One region of the Neptuniibacter sp. 2_MG-2023 genome, then DNA from elsewhere that is predicted to be linked to it. Evidence: predicted binding sites of a transcription regulator. Region 1 holds the regulator's gene; the other holds the start of a gene.
What was found. Region 1 encodes FNR, which switches genes on or off when oxygen is low (the NO sensors DNR and NnrR bind a similar motif). Its sites were predicted from a motif close to TTGATNTANATCAA; they were not measured.

Region 1 (5,621 bases):
GCAGCTATTTCAGGAATTGCATCGGTATGTTTATGGGTGTGAGGAGTTTTACAGTCGTACATACCATGCCGATTATCCAGGCCTAAACTTAAATTGATAGCTAGGCTACTCATGCCTTCATCAGCCAGTAGCTCTTGCCATGTGGCAATGATCTCCATGCCATTGTGGGCGAGTGTGCCGTGGGTGATGAGAAGTATATTGTTAAAACCGTTCTCTTCTGTCAGGTGCAGGTTGGCATTTAAGTCGAGATGCTTATATTTTAGTGTGATCTCTTCTGCATATAGGTTGCTGGAGTTAAGAAGGCTGCTAGCAAGGAATAGGGCGATAATAATACGGAGCATAGAAATACCTAAACGGCTTGTTCGTCAATTAAGTTATAATGATATTCTTAAAAGAAATATGCAAGCCGTTTCAGTATTCTATTAGAGGTCACTTGTAGTGTTTAAAGGCCTTCGTAGGCTAGAAGCGTATGTACTGGGACACCTGCATCTTGGATTTTACTGGAACCTTGAAGATCAGGTAGGTCAATGAGTGCAGCGGCTTCTGATACTGATGCTCCCAATTTTTTGATAATGCTGCAGGCCGCAAGTATTGTTCCGCCTGTAGCGATTAAATCGTCAAAAACTAAAACTTTGTCTCCAGAAGTAACTGCATCAACCTGCATTTCAACGGTCGCTGTGCCATATTCCAGCTTATATTCTTGTTCGATTGTTTGGCCTGGAAGCTTCCCTTTTTTACGGACGAGAACTAAGGGAATATTTAGATGGTAGGAGATAATAGAGCCGATCAAAAAGCCTCTGGCATCAATGCAGGCGATATGAGTAATATCACTATCAACATAACGCTGAATAAAAGCGTCAGAGATCATGCGCAATGCTTTCGGGTCTTTAAATAGGGGGGTTATGTCACGGAACTGTACGCCAGGTTCAGGCCAGTCAGGGATGGTTCGAATAACTGACTTCACATAACATTCGTCGTATGACATTAAAAACTCCTTGGAAACTGCTTGTTGATTTGGCTCAATGCATTTTAGGGGAGATAAAGGTCTAATGAACCCGTTGGGTTACACATTGAGATGGCTACTTTTTGTGCGACTGACGAGCACCGGTAGTCAATATGCCGGTGCTCTTTTATTTTATCGATCTTTAGCAGTGGCCGTTTTTACCACATTGAGCACTTACTGGTTCAGTCGCATCACTTTCTATAATCTCTCCAGATAATCTGTAGAGTTGCTCTATATCTTCTATATGAACCTCTTTACCTTCAACGCGCAGTAAATTAGCTTTTTGGAAACGTGTGAAAATACGGCTGACAGTTTCTACGGCTAAGCCTAAGTAATTACCAATCTCATTACGTGACATGGATAGACGGAAGCTTGTTTCAGAATAGCCTCTTGCTTTAAAGCGTTGCGATATTTTCACCAAGAATGTTGCTACACGCTCTTCTGCATTTTTCTTTGATAAAAGAAGCATCATCTGTTGCTCTTCGCGAATCTCTTTACTCATAGTGCGTAAAAGCTGGCGGCGTAGTTCCGGAAGCTGCCCCGACAGATCGTCGAGACGCTCAAATGGAATTTCACAAACGGTTGTAGTTTCTAGTACTTTTGCTGAGACAGGGTATTCGTTGCAATCAAATCCGCTCATGCCAACAAGTTCACCTGGAAAATAGAATCCAGTGATCTGTTCTTCACCTTCATTTGTGATGGTGTAGGTTTTAACGGTCCCTGCTCGAATCGCATACACGTCAGTGAACTCGGAACCTTGGTTAAATAGGTGCTCCCCTTTTTTTAATGGTCGGCTTTTATCGATAATCCTATCTAACCGTTCCATCTCTGTCATATTAAGCGAAACGGGGAGACATAATGAGCTAAGACTACAAGTGTTACAGCTAACCTGCTGCAAACTGCGCAGCTTCCCTTCGTTTGTCTTGTTATCACTCATAATACATTCCTGTTGTCGTTATAATCGAGTGGCTACATTTTGATTATGTAATATTTCTGTAAATACGGAAAGTTAAATAATCCGTGAGAATCGCTGTGAGCTAAGGTCTTTTGGTATATAAGCATCAAAAGCCATGCATATTCTGCGAATTAGTAACCGACCGGCGGGTGATACGGTAATGCGTTTTGTGTCCATTTGAATAAGACCATCGGTGGTAAAAGCGCTTAGCTCTTGCTGGGCATCGGCAAAGTACTGATCGAATTGGATACCGAAGCGCTGCTCTATTGGTGCTTTTTCTAATTCGAAATGGCAAATAAGATGAGTGATGACATGGCGTCGGATAATGTCATCTTGGGTTAAGCTTACGCCGCGTTTAATTGCATGTTTTTCGCTTTCTACTGTATCTGTATAAGCTTGCATCTCATGCTGGTTTTGATAGTACACAGAACCAATTTGACTAATGGCAGATACCCCCATGGCAACTAAGTCACATTCAGAATGTGTTGTGTAGCCTTGGAAATTTCTGTGTAGTTTTCCCGTGTTTTGCGCAATAGCTAATTCATCATCAGGTTTAGCAAAGTGGTCCATGCCTATATAGACATAACCGGCATTGAGTAGTTTACTGATAGTTGATTCTAGAATAGCAAGTTTCGTCTCTGGGCTAGGTAGTGTTGATTCATCGATGTGACGCTGTGGCCTAAAACGATCTGGCAGGTGAGCATAATTAAATACAGAGAGTCTATCTGGGTTCATCTCAATAACGGTATCTAATGTCTCGTTAAAGCCATCAAATGTTTGATAGGGCAAGCCATAAATAAGATCAAGGTTAAGTGAGCGGAAGCCTTGGCGGCGAGCTTCTTCTAAAATGGCAGAAGTTTGTTCAACCGATTGCACACGGTTAACAGCTTCTTGCACTTTAGGGTCTATATCTTGTAAACCTAAGCTAATGCGATTAAAACCGATCTCTCTTAATACTTGGATTGTTTCTTCAGTGGCTTCTCTTGGATCTATCTCAATAGAGTAATCGCCGGAGTCATCATCTAGTAGATTAAAATTAGCCCGCATCTGCTGCATTAACTCTCTCATCTGCTCATGGCTAATGAAAGTAGGCGTACCGCCGCCCCAGTGAAGCTGAGTGACCTGACGGTCATTACTATACCATTTGGAAAGCTGAGCCATCTCTTTATACAGGGTATCCAAATAGGGCTGTGCTTTCTTACGATTTCGTGTAATGACCTTATTGCAGGCACAGTAGTAGCAGACGTGTGCGCAAAATGGGATGTGCACATAAAGAGAGAGTGGCGCATTTAAGTCGGCAGAGTTCTGTCCTGTTGTCACTAAATCCGAGGAAGATAGTTCAGGATCGAACTGAACGGCTGTTGGGTAAGATGTATAGCGTGGACCTGAAAGGTCGTATCGCTTGATTAGATCTAAGTCCCATTTTATCAGGTTGCTATCCACGAATGTTTCCCTCGTTATCTCGACTGCTGCCATCACTGACAGTAAATAATCTATTAGTAACTAAGCTTGGTTTAACTCTATGGCTAATTCAGTATGCCTTGCCAAGGGATTGTGTAGAGTCCCATCAGTATAATCAGGCTACCAGAGAGGTGTTTTGTTAGTTTTCGTTGTAAAACTGTTTTTACCTGTTGTGCTAAAACGCCAGTTAAAAGCATAGTGGGCAGCGTGCCTAATCCAAAAGCGATCATTAATTGTGCGCTTAAGGTCCAGTCCGCAGCGGCGGATGCCCATATGAGTGTGCTATAAACGAGACCGCAAGGTAGCCAGCCCCAAAGTACGCCGAGCATGAGTGCTTGGCGTAATGTTTTAACCGGTAAAAAGTGGCGTGCAAAAGGGCTGATTTTTTTCCAGAGATAGGAGCCTAGATGCTCAACCTTGGTCAGACCTTGCCACCATTGTGCTATATAAAGTCCCATGCTGACTAACATTAAACCTGCAAATATTCGTAATGCGAGTTGTATGCTTGGGTTTTCAATTAACCAACTTACACTGCCGAGTAATGCCCCCGCTATAGCGTAGCTGGTAATTCGCCCGCTGTTGTAACCCAGTAATAAGCCAAAGCCTTTCATACCATTTGGGCTGCTAAGGGAAACTGTTGTCGCAATACCACCGCACATACCAAGGCAATGTGTACCGCCGAGTAAACCTAGCAAAAATGCGGTTGGTAGTGAGAGTGCTTCAGTCATCCTTATCCTTAGGAGAAGGTTTTTTTACTTTGGCGTCATCGGGAATCAGTGCTTCGTCATCGTCATATAAAATGCTATGAGCGGGGCTGTCCAAATCATCATACTGACCATTATTAACGCTCCAAAAGAAAGCCCAAACGGCACAGCTCGCTAAGATGATAGCGATTGGAATAAGGAGAAAAATAATGTCCATGGGAATCAATAACCCTTAATTTTTAAAGGAGTAATTCTACCTGATTTTGTTGTTAGGGGTTAGTCTTCAACGTTTCAGATTGATGTTTGATTGGGCCTAATTTTCTTTTCTTTAAGCGGTTCAAACGCATAGCATTACTGACAACAACAAGCGAGCTTGCAGACATTCCTAGTGCCGCCATATAAGGAGCAATAAAGCCAAAAGCTGCAAGAGGAAGCGCCATAAGGTTATAGAAAAGAGACCAAAATAAATTTTGTTTGATGATTCGCTTAGTTTTTCGAGCGAGTAAAATACCGTCCACTAAGCGTAGTAGGTCGTGACTGATTAACACTCCGTCAGCATTAGTTTTTGCTAAGTCTGTTGCGCCGCCCATAGCAATCGATGTTTGGGCGCCAGCCAGTACAGGAATGTCATTTATTCCATCGCCTACCATGACGACCTGTGCGCCATTTTCTTGAAGGTTTTTCACATGACTTAGCTTTTGCTCAGGAGAGACGCCTGATACTGTGTTATTAATACCTAAGAAAGTGGCTACTTCCTCAACCGCAGATGAATTATCGCCTGTTAGCATTTCACAGGTTAATCCCAGTTGCTGTAGATGTTTGATGGTCTGTTGGGCTTCTCTGCGAACTTGGTCGTTGAGCCTAAACCAAGCTAAAGCTGAATTTTCATTGCAAAGGAGTAGCCATTGACCACTGGTTTCTGGCAAAGGGGGTTGAGGTTGTGAACAAATCTGGGATGAAAAGTCTGGTTTTCCTATACGGTAGCGCAGATTACCTATAGACCCTTCGAGTCCTTGACCTACTTCATTATGGATATTGGAAGCGTTCAGTTCGGCTGATTTCTCATGAAACGCTTTGGCTATAGGGTGTTCACTATGTTTTTCAATCGCCGCTGCAATTTTAGTACATTCGCTTTCACTGAGATCTGTTAAGGGTACGATTTGCTGTAGGCTCAGATTGCCTTGAGTCAATGTGCCGGTTTTATCAAAAACAATATGGGTGGCAGTGGCTAGGCTTTCTAATACATGGCCGCGGGTAATCAATAACCCATTTTGTCTTAAGGTACCGGTTGCTGCAGTCAGTGCTGTCGGAGTTGCTAGAGAGAGTGCGCATGGGCAGGTGACAACGAGAACTGAGAGTGTAATCCAAAAGGCTTGAGAGGGTTCAACTAGCCACCAACTGAAGCCAACAATAATCGCTGTTAGTAGAACCGCAGTGACAAAATAACTAGCGACTTTGTCGGCGACTTTAGCTACATGAGGTTTTTCCTCTTGCGCCC
Region 2 (5,621 bases), on a different contig from region 1:
TCACGTTCAAGATTCCCATGTCGGCGCATAATCGAGCAGTATTTCCGGTCTTGTTGAATACCTGAGTACCCACCGGTACTGATTCGGCACCGGTGTAGATTCGGTCTGTACCAGGTAAAGACATAAGACGCTTTATCTCTCGGGCACCAGCGATATTATCGTTCCATAAAGCATACAGAAAGCGACTATAGTCATGAACTGAGGCCTTGTTGCGGTAGGTCTTTCCGCCTGCAGGAATGTATTCGACGATACTGGTGGCGCGGAATATACCGGGATAATTTTTTTTGAGTATTCGTTGTACCGCCTTCAGACCACCCACTTGCTTAATAACCCAGTTGGTGGAAGCGTTGTTAGAACGGTGGATCATCCGCTCCATATGGCGTCGACTTTTTGGCCCGTAGATTAGATCTTTTTGTTTAACTTGATGAAAGAAAGCTGCAGCAATAAAGGGTTTGATCAGGCTAGCGGATTGGAATTGAAGCTCCTCGTTGATGGTGACCAGTTTTTCTCCGTTAGTGAAGTCGTATACTGACCAGCCTGTGCGTTCGTCCTTACTTATTCGCCCTCTTTGCCGAAGGTCTTTGATATAGGTTTCCACAGCAACCTCTAGGTCGTGGATTGCTTGGGACTTTTTAGTCGAAGAACTGGTTGGTTTGGCAACGGTGTTTGATCGTTCAGAGTTTTTTGCGAATACAGTTTGTTTTTTGGTTTTCGTTAAGTTGCGATCGGTTGTTGCTAAGACCCAATCCTTCGACAGTACCGGAGCGGATGCATCTAACCCTTTTTTGTTGAGTAATTGACTATGCACACGGGCTACCCGTACCGCACCTGTACTGTTTCCATGACGTAGATAAATGACCCCATGCAAACCATTATCGACTACAACGCGCAAGTGTCTAGCTACCGCAGGTCCGAGAATTCGCGCTACATTGTCATGATACTTCTGCACAGCGGCAGCATCTTTGCTCCAAACGTAAGAGACATCATAAAACGCATCAGTGGTCGAACTTGGCTCGGCAAGTACAGGGGTACTCAGAACAACAAACAGGGCAATAAATAGTCTGGCAAGTCGACAAAGCATTGGTAAATCCTTATTGGGCAAAACTCTTGAATCTTTACCCGTTTTCGGAGCTCTAATAATAGTATCTTGAGTCCAATAAATATTATGAATAACCGGTCACTAATGTGGCCTGATAAGCTACATCGCTTTTGGTTTTGGTTTTCTTAAATTCCACTAAGCCTATTATTGCAGAATCTAATCTCGGTAAACACGTTCCTTTAATTCCCTATCGGCTTTGATGTCTGCGCAGTATTCAGCAGTCGGTCTTGCTAAAAGGCGTGGAATGCCTATAGGTTCATCCGACTCCAGACAGTAGCCATAGGTGCCTAGGCGTATGCGCTCCAATGATTGGATGATTTTAGGCAGCAGCTTTTGTTCTCGATCCAAAATCCGCAATGAAGTACTACACTCTTCCTCCCAAGATGCCCGATCACTATCATCGTTAAGTTCAGGGGGACTAGCCATTTTGTTCTTAGCCTCTTGGATTCTTCCACTGATAGATTCATGAAGCTGTATTAACCGACTTCTAAAATATTCGAGTTGTTCTGTGTTCATATAGTCTGATTTCGGGGCCTTTAAGATCTGTTCTTCCTTTAAGACGCATTGATCTTTCTGCGAAGTGCTCATGATTTTTCCCTCCAACAAGGTACAGGCGTGCTCAATACTGAGCAATAATTTTTACCTTTGAGGACCTTGCCGTTCGTCAACAAGTTGTTGTCGAAGGCGCAGGTTATAGCTCGATCTAAATACTGCCCAAGGAAAACAAACTCTTGGCACATAGCAGGTACTCGACTCATAGCAGTAAGAACTCCGGCCCAATAGAATTTAAAGGTAGGGCAACTTTCAATGATGTTATTACATAACATCTTTAATGCAAGTTTAATTTGTTTTGAAAACAAGTAACGGTAATTCTGTTAATATCGCTTAGGATACGAAAGCATAGATCTTCGACGACCCGAAGGGTGAGTGTAGCGAATAATACCCTCCAAACGCGCCACTTTCCCCTATCCTCTTACTAAGCTAATCAAACGGGTTAATGACAACGGCTCGTTTGATCTATTTACTCTTAGTTATCGACGCATTACGAATGTTAATTTAAGCGCAAGGCTGGAAAGTTATAGGTAGGAAGATCATTAAAGAGCGTTATTAGAAAATAGCGATAATAGATCTGCGGGTTGATCTAGGCGCTCTAAAATCATGTTTCTGAAAGCGGCCAGTCGGGCTGGGACTAATTTTTGATCGGCCCATACCATATAGACTATACCTGATTCGCATTGAATCTCTGGCAGCAAGAGCAACTCTCCTCGTTCTAAATATGGCTGTAAGGCGGCTTTAGGCGCCATGCAGATACCTATGCCTGAACAAGCTGCTTGTATGCATAGGCGCAGGCTATTTATGGAGTATTTAGGTTTTACGGGGATGCGGATTATTTTGTTTTGTTGCTTAAACTCCCAAAATTGCATGGTATTACCCATAAGCAGGTGATGTTTTAAAAGATCTTCTGGGGTTACGGGAGTGCCTTTTTTATCTAAGTAACTGGGAGCCGCCGCGAGTGATAAATCTATATTAAATAAACGCCGTTGAACTAAGTTTGGAGCCTGAGCTGGTCGTGTGACAATGGCTAAGTCGATCTGATCGTCGAAAAAATGGTCTATATCAGATGAAAATAGTATATGAATATTAACGCCTGAATTCTGCTCCATAAATTCGATAGCGGTTTGCTGTAGGAATATTTCAGCGAAAGTTTCAGGGCAGGAAACGTGAATATCGCCCACCAATTTAGGTTGTTTGTCTGAGAGCTTTTCCCATTCAGTATCTAGCTGCTTATAAAGGGATGAGAATTTTTGATAATAGATATCGCCAGCTTTTGTAAGCTGGAATTGCTTAGCATTGCGATGAATTAATTTTTCGCCCAAGGTCTCTTCTAATTGGGCTACCGCTCTTGAAAGCGTAGGCGCAGATACTTTGGTGTTGATGCTTGCTGCTGCAAATCCACCTGATTCTACTGACTGACAAAACCAGTAGATGTTGGTCATATCTTTAGCTTTCATATATGCATGCTTACCTTGCAATATTGCCTGTTTTTGAACGACCGTTCCGATGATAGAGTTTACTTGTGAATTAAACAACTAGGTTTAAAAATGAAGAAGCTTCCTAATAAATTCCAAGTACCTTTAGTTATGTCCATTATGGTACCGACTATGCTGCTTGGTATGCCGGCAATTGTGGTTTATCGAAATGCCACAGCGGATTCAGTTTTGTTTGATGAGTGGATAGCAACGGTTAGCCAAACGCTTCCCCTCGCCTTGTTGTTATTTTTTAGTGTGGGCTCTCTTGCTCGTTTAGTCGTAACTAAGTTCTTAGTTGAACCTAAAGAACACTAATGGACTGTGCTGGGAAACTTAACGGCTTTTACTATTATTGCCTTACTATGTAAGACATCTTGCTGACCTATTTAGTTGGGAAAAATACCTGATTTTAGGTAGCTAATTTTATTGTTCCGAAAATGGTTGGTAACCTATTTTCATGCAGGTGATATTAATCTCTTTTCGTGACTTCCTGTTTACATTTTTTACTGGTTTTATAGGCCTACCTGTTATAGCTCTTTATGTTCCCCCTTACTTTAATGGAACAGATATTCATAAATCCTAAGCTTTTTTTGGTTTATGAATTAGTTGTAATCTACTGATTTTAAAATATAAAAATATAGAATAAACAGTCCTGCTTTTTTGTGATTTCCATTGCTTATTTATAATATTAATCTAAGCTTCTATGATAATGACTAGAGCAAAGGATTCTTTATGTCAGAGTTAGAATTGTTTCATTTTTCTGAAAGTTCTATTGTTGATAAAGCGGCTGCAGCACCATGGAAAGTGCTTAGTGTTGAAGATGATCTCACTTATCAGGCATCACTGGTTTACAGCCTACAAGATTTAGTTGTTTATGAACGTCCCGTCCAAATATTAACTGCAAATTCAGTGAGTGAAGCTGCTGATGTTATCTCCCGCAATAGTGATATTAGCGTTATCTTACTAGATGTAGTTATGGAAGAAGATGATGCAGGTTTAAGACTTGCGAGCACGATTCGCGAGGTTTTAGGTAATTCAGCGGTGCGTATTATCTTGGTCACGGGCCAACCGGGCATGGCTCCCCGCCATGAAGTAATGGCTAAGTATGATATAGATGAATATTGGAATAAATCAGACTTAGCTCGGGATACCCTGCATACGGTTGTGAGTAGCCATATTCGCACTTGGCGCTATCTCTCCGAGCTTATTCAAGCTAAGCAAGGACTACAGATGGTTGTTGATGCCGCACGAAGCATCAGCAGCAAGCAAAACCTAGTAAGCTTTACCGAAACTGTGCTCAATGAGATTGAGCGTATTATTGGTATCAAACAAGGTGGTATTGTTTGCTTTGCCTATAAAGGTGGAGATTTCTCACCGGAGGCGCGTATATTGGCCGCGAGTGGTATCTACAGTGGTTCTACAAAAAAAACATTATCAGATCTTCAACTAGCTACTTATTACCCTGCTTTTATTGCCGCAACGGAACAGCGCAGTCATCTTTTTGATGATGACTTTACGGTATTACATTTTGATACGCCTCAAATAGATGAAACTCACTATATATTATTGGTTAACTCTAACCATAAGCTAACAGATAGCCATATCAATTTACTACAAGTGTTTAGTGAAAATATCAACAGCGGTTTTACGGCTGTTGCACTGGTTAACCGTCTATCTGATTTGGCTTATCGTGATCAAGTGCTTAAATCCTACAATCGAAATTGGCTCTTGCGTGAACTATCTACCATGCCTGCGGAGGAAAAAGACGAAAGCAGTTTGATTATCCTCGTTGTTAATGACTTTACAGGCATGATGGTGACTTTTGGTGAGCGATATTGTGAAAAGCTGTTGTCGGCTTTACTGGTCAATATTTGTGATTTACATCCGAATAATTTGATCGCCCGTACTGGAGATTTTACCTTTGCGATCCTGCTTAACAAAGAAAGTATGCTGACAGAGGAGCAGTTACTTAACATCATTGATCAGCGGTTGATGTTGAACCATACGGTTCATCGCTTAAGGTTAACGGTTGCTAGGGTTAATTTAAATCTACTTATGGAGTGTAAAGCTGAACAGATACTGCAGTTATCTGAATCAACTGCCAATATGGCTCGCCTCAAAGGCCAGCGGATTATCGATTATGAACCAGACATTATGCTATCCATCACCGCTAGTCATCATCTATTGATGGATTTGCACAGCGCTATAGATAATCATGAATTTTTTATTGTTTTACAACCCAAAGTAAACATGACAACGGGGGCTACCGTCGGTTTTGAAGCATTATTGCGCTGGAGAAAACCGGATGGGCAGATCATATCCCCCACTCGGTTTATTCCACTCGCGGAAACCGCAGGTTTAATTAGTCATCTTGATATTGAGGCTGCCCGCCACACAATTGAAGCGGCGACCTCTCTTCAAAAGGCAGGGTTTAACCTTCCGATTTCGTTTAATGCCAGTTGTGCGGATCTGAATCACAAAGATTATATTGA

Region 2: the regulator FNR is predicted to act here: its motif matches at 1,754-1,767, upstream of Q4486_RS09680 (TraR/DksA C4-type zinc finger protein).

The regions. Positions count from the first base shown of each region.
Region 1 covers NZ_JAUOQC010000002.1:149,341-154,961, forward strand. The annotation lists gene Q4486_RS03220 (alpha/beta hydrolase) at 1-341, opposite strand, end outside; gene Q4486_RS03225 (adenine phosphoribosyltransferase) at 443-985, opposite strand; gene fnr (fumarate/nitrate reduction transcriptional regulator Fnr) at 1,146-1,940, opposite strand; gene hemN (oxygen-independent coproporphyrinogen III oxidase) at 2,013-3,401, opposite strand; gene Q4486_RS03240 (sulfite exporter TauE/SafE family protein) at 3,485-4,147, opposite strand; gene ccoS (cbb3-type cytochrome oxidase assembly protein CcoS) at 4,140-4,340, opposite strand; gene Q4486_RS03250 (heavy metal translocating P-type ATPase) at 4,393-5,621, opposite strand, start outside.
Region 2 covers NZ_JAUOQC010000008.1:106,832-112,452, forward strand. The annotation lists gene Q4486_RS09675 (serine hydrolase) at 1-1,081, opposite strand, end outside; gene Q4486_RS09680 (TraR/DksA C4-type zinc finger protein) at 1,256-1,687, opposite strand; gene Q4486_RS09685 (LysR family transcriptional regulator) at 2,194-3,111, opposite strand; gene Q4486_RS09690 (hypothetical protein) at 3,202-3,444, shown strand; gene Q4486_RS09695 (EAL domain-containing protein) at 3,862-5,621, shown strand, end outside.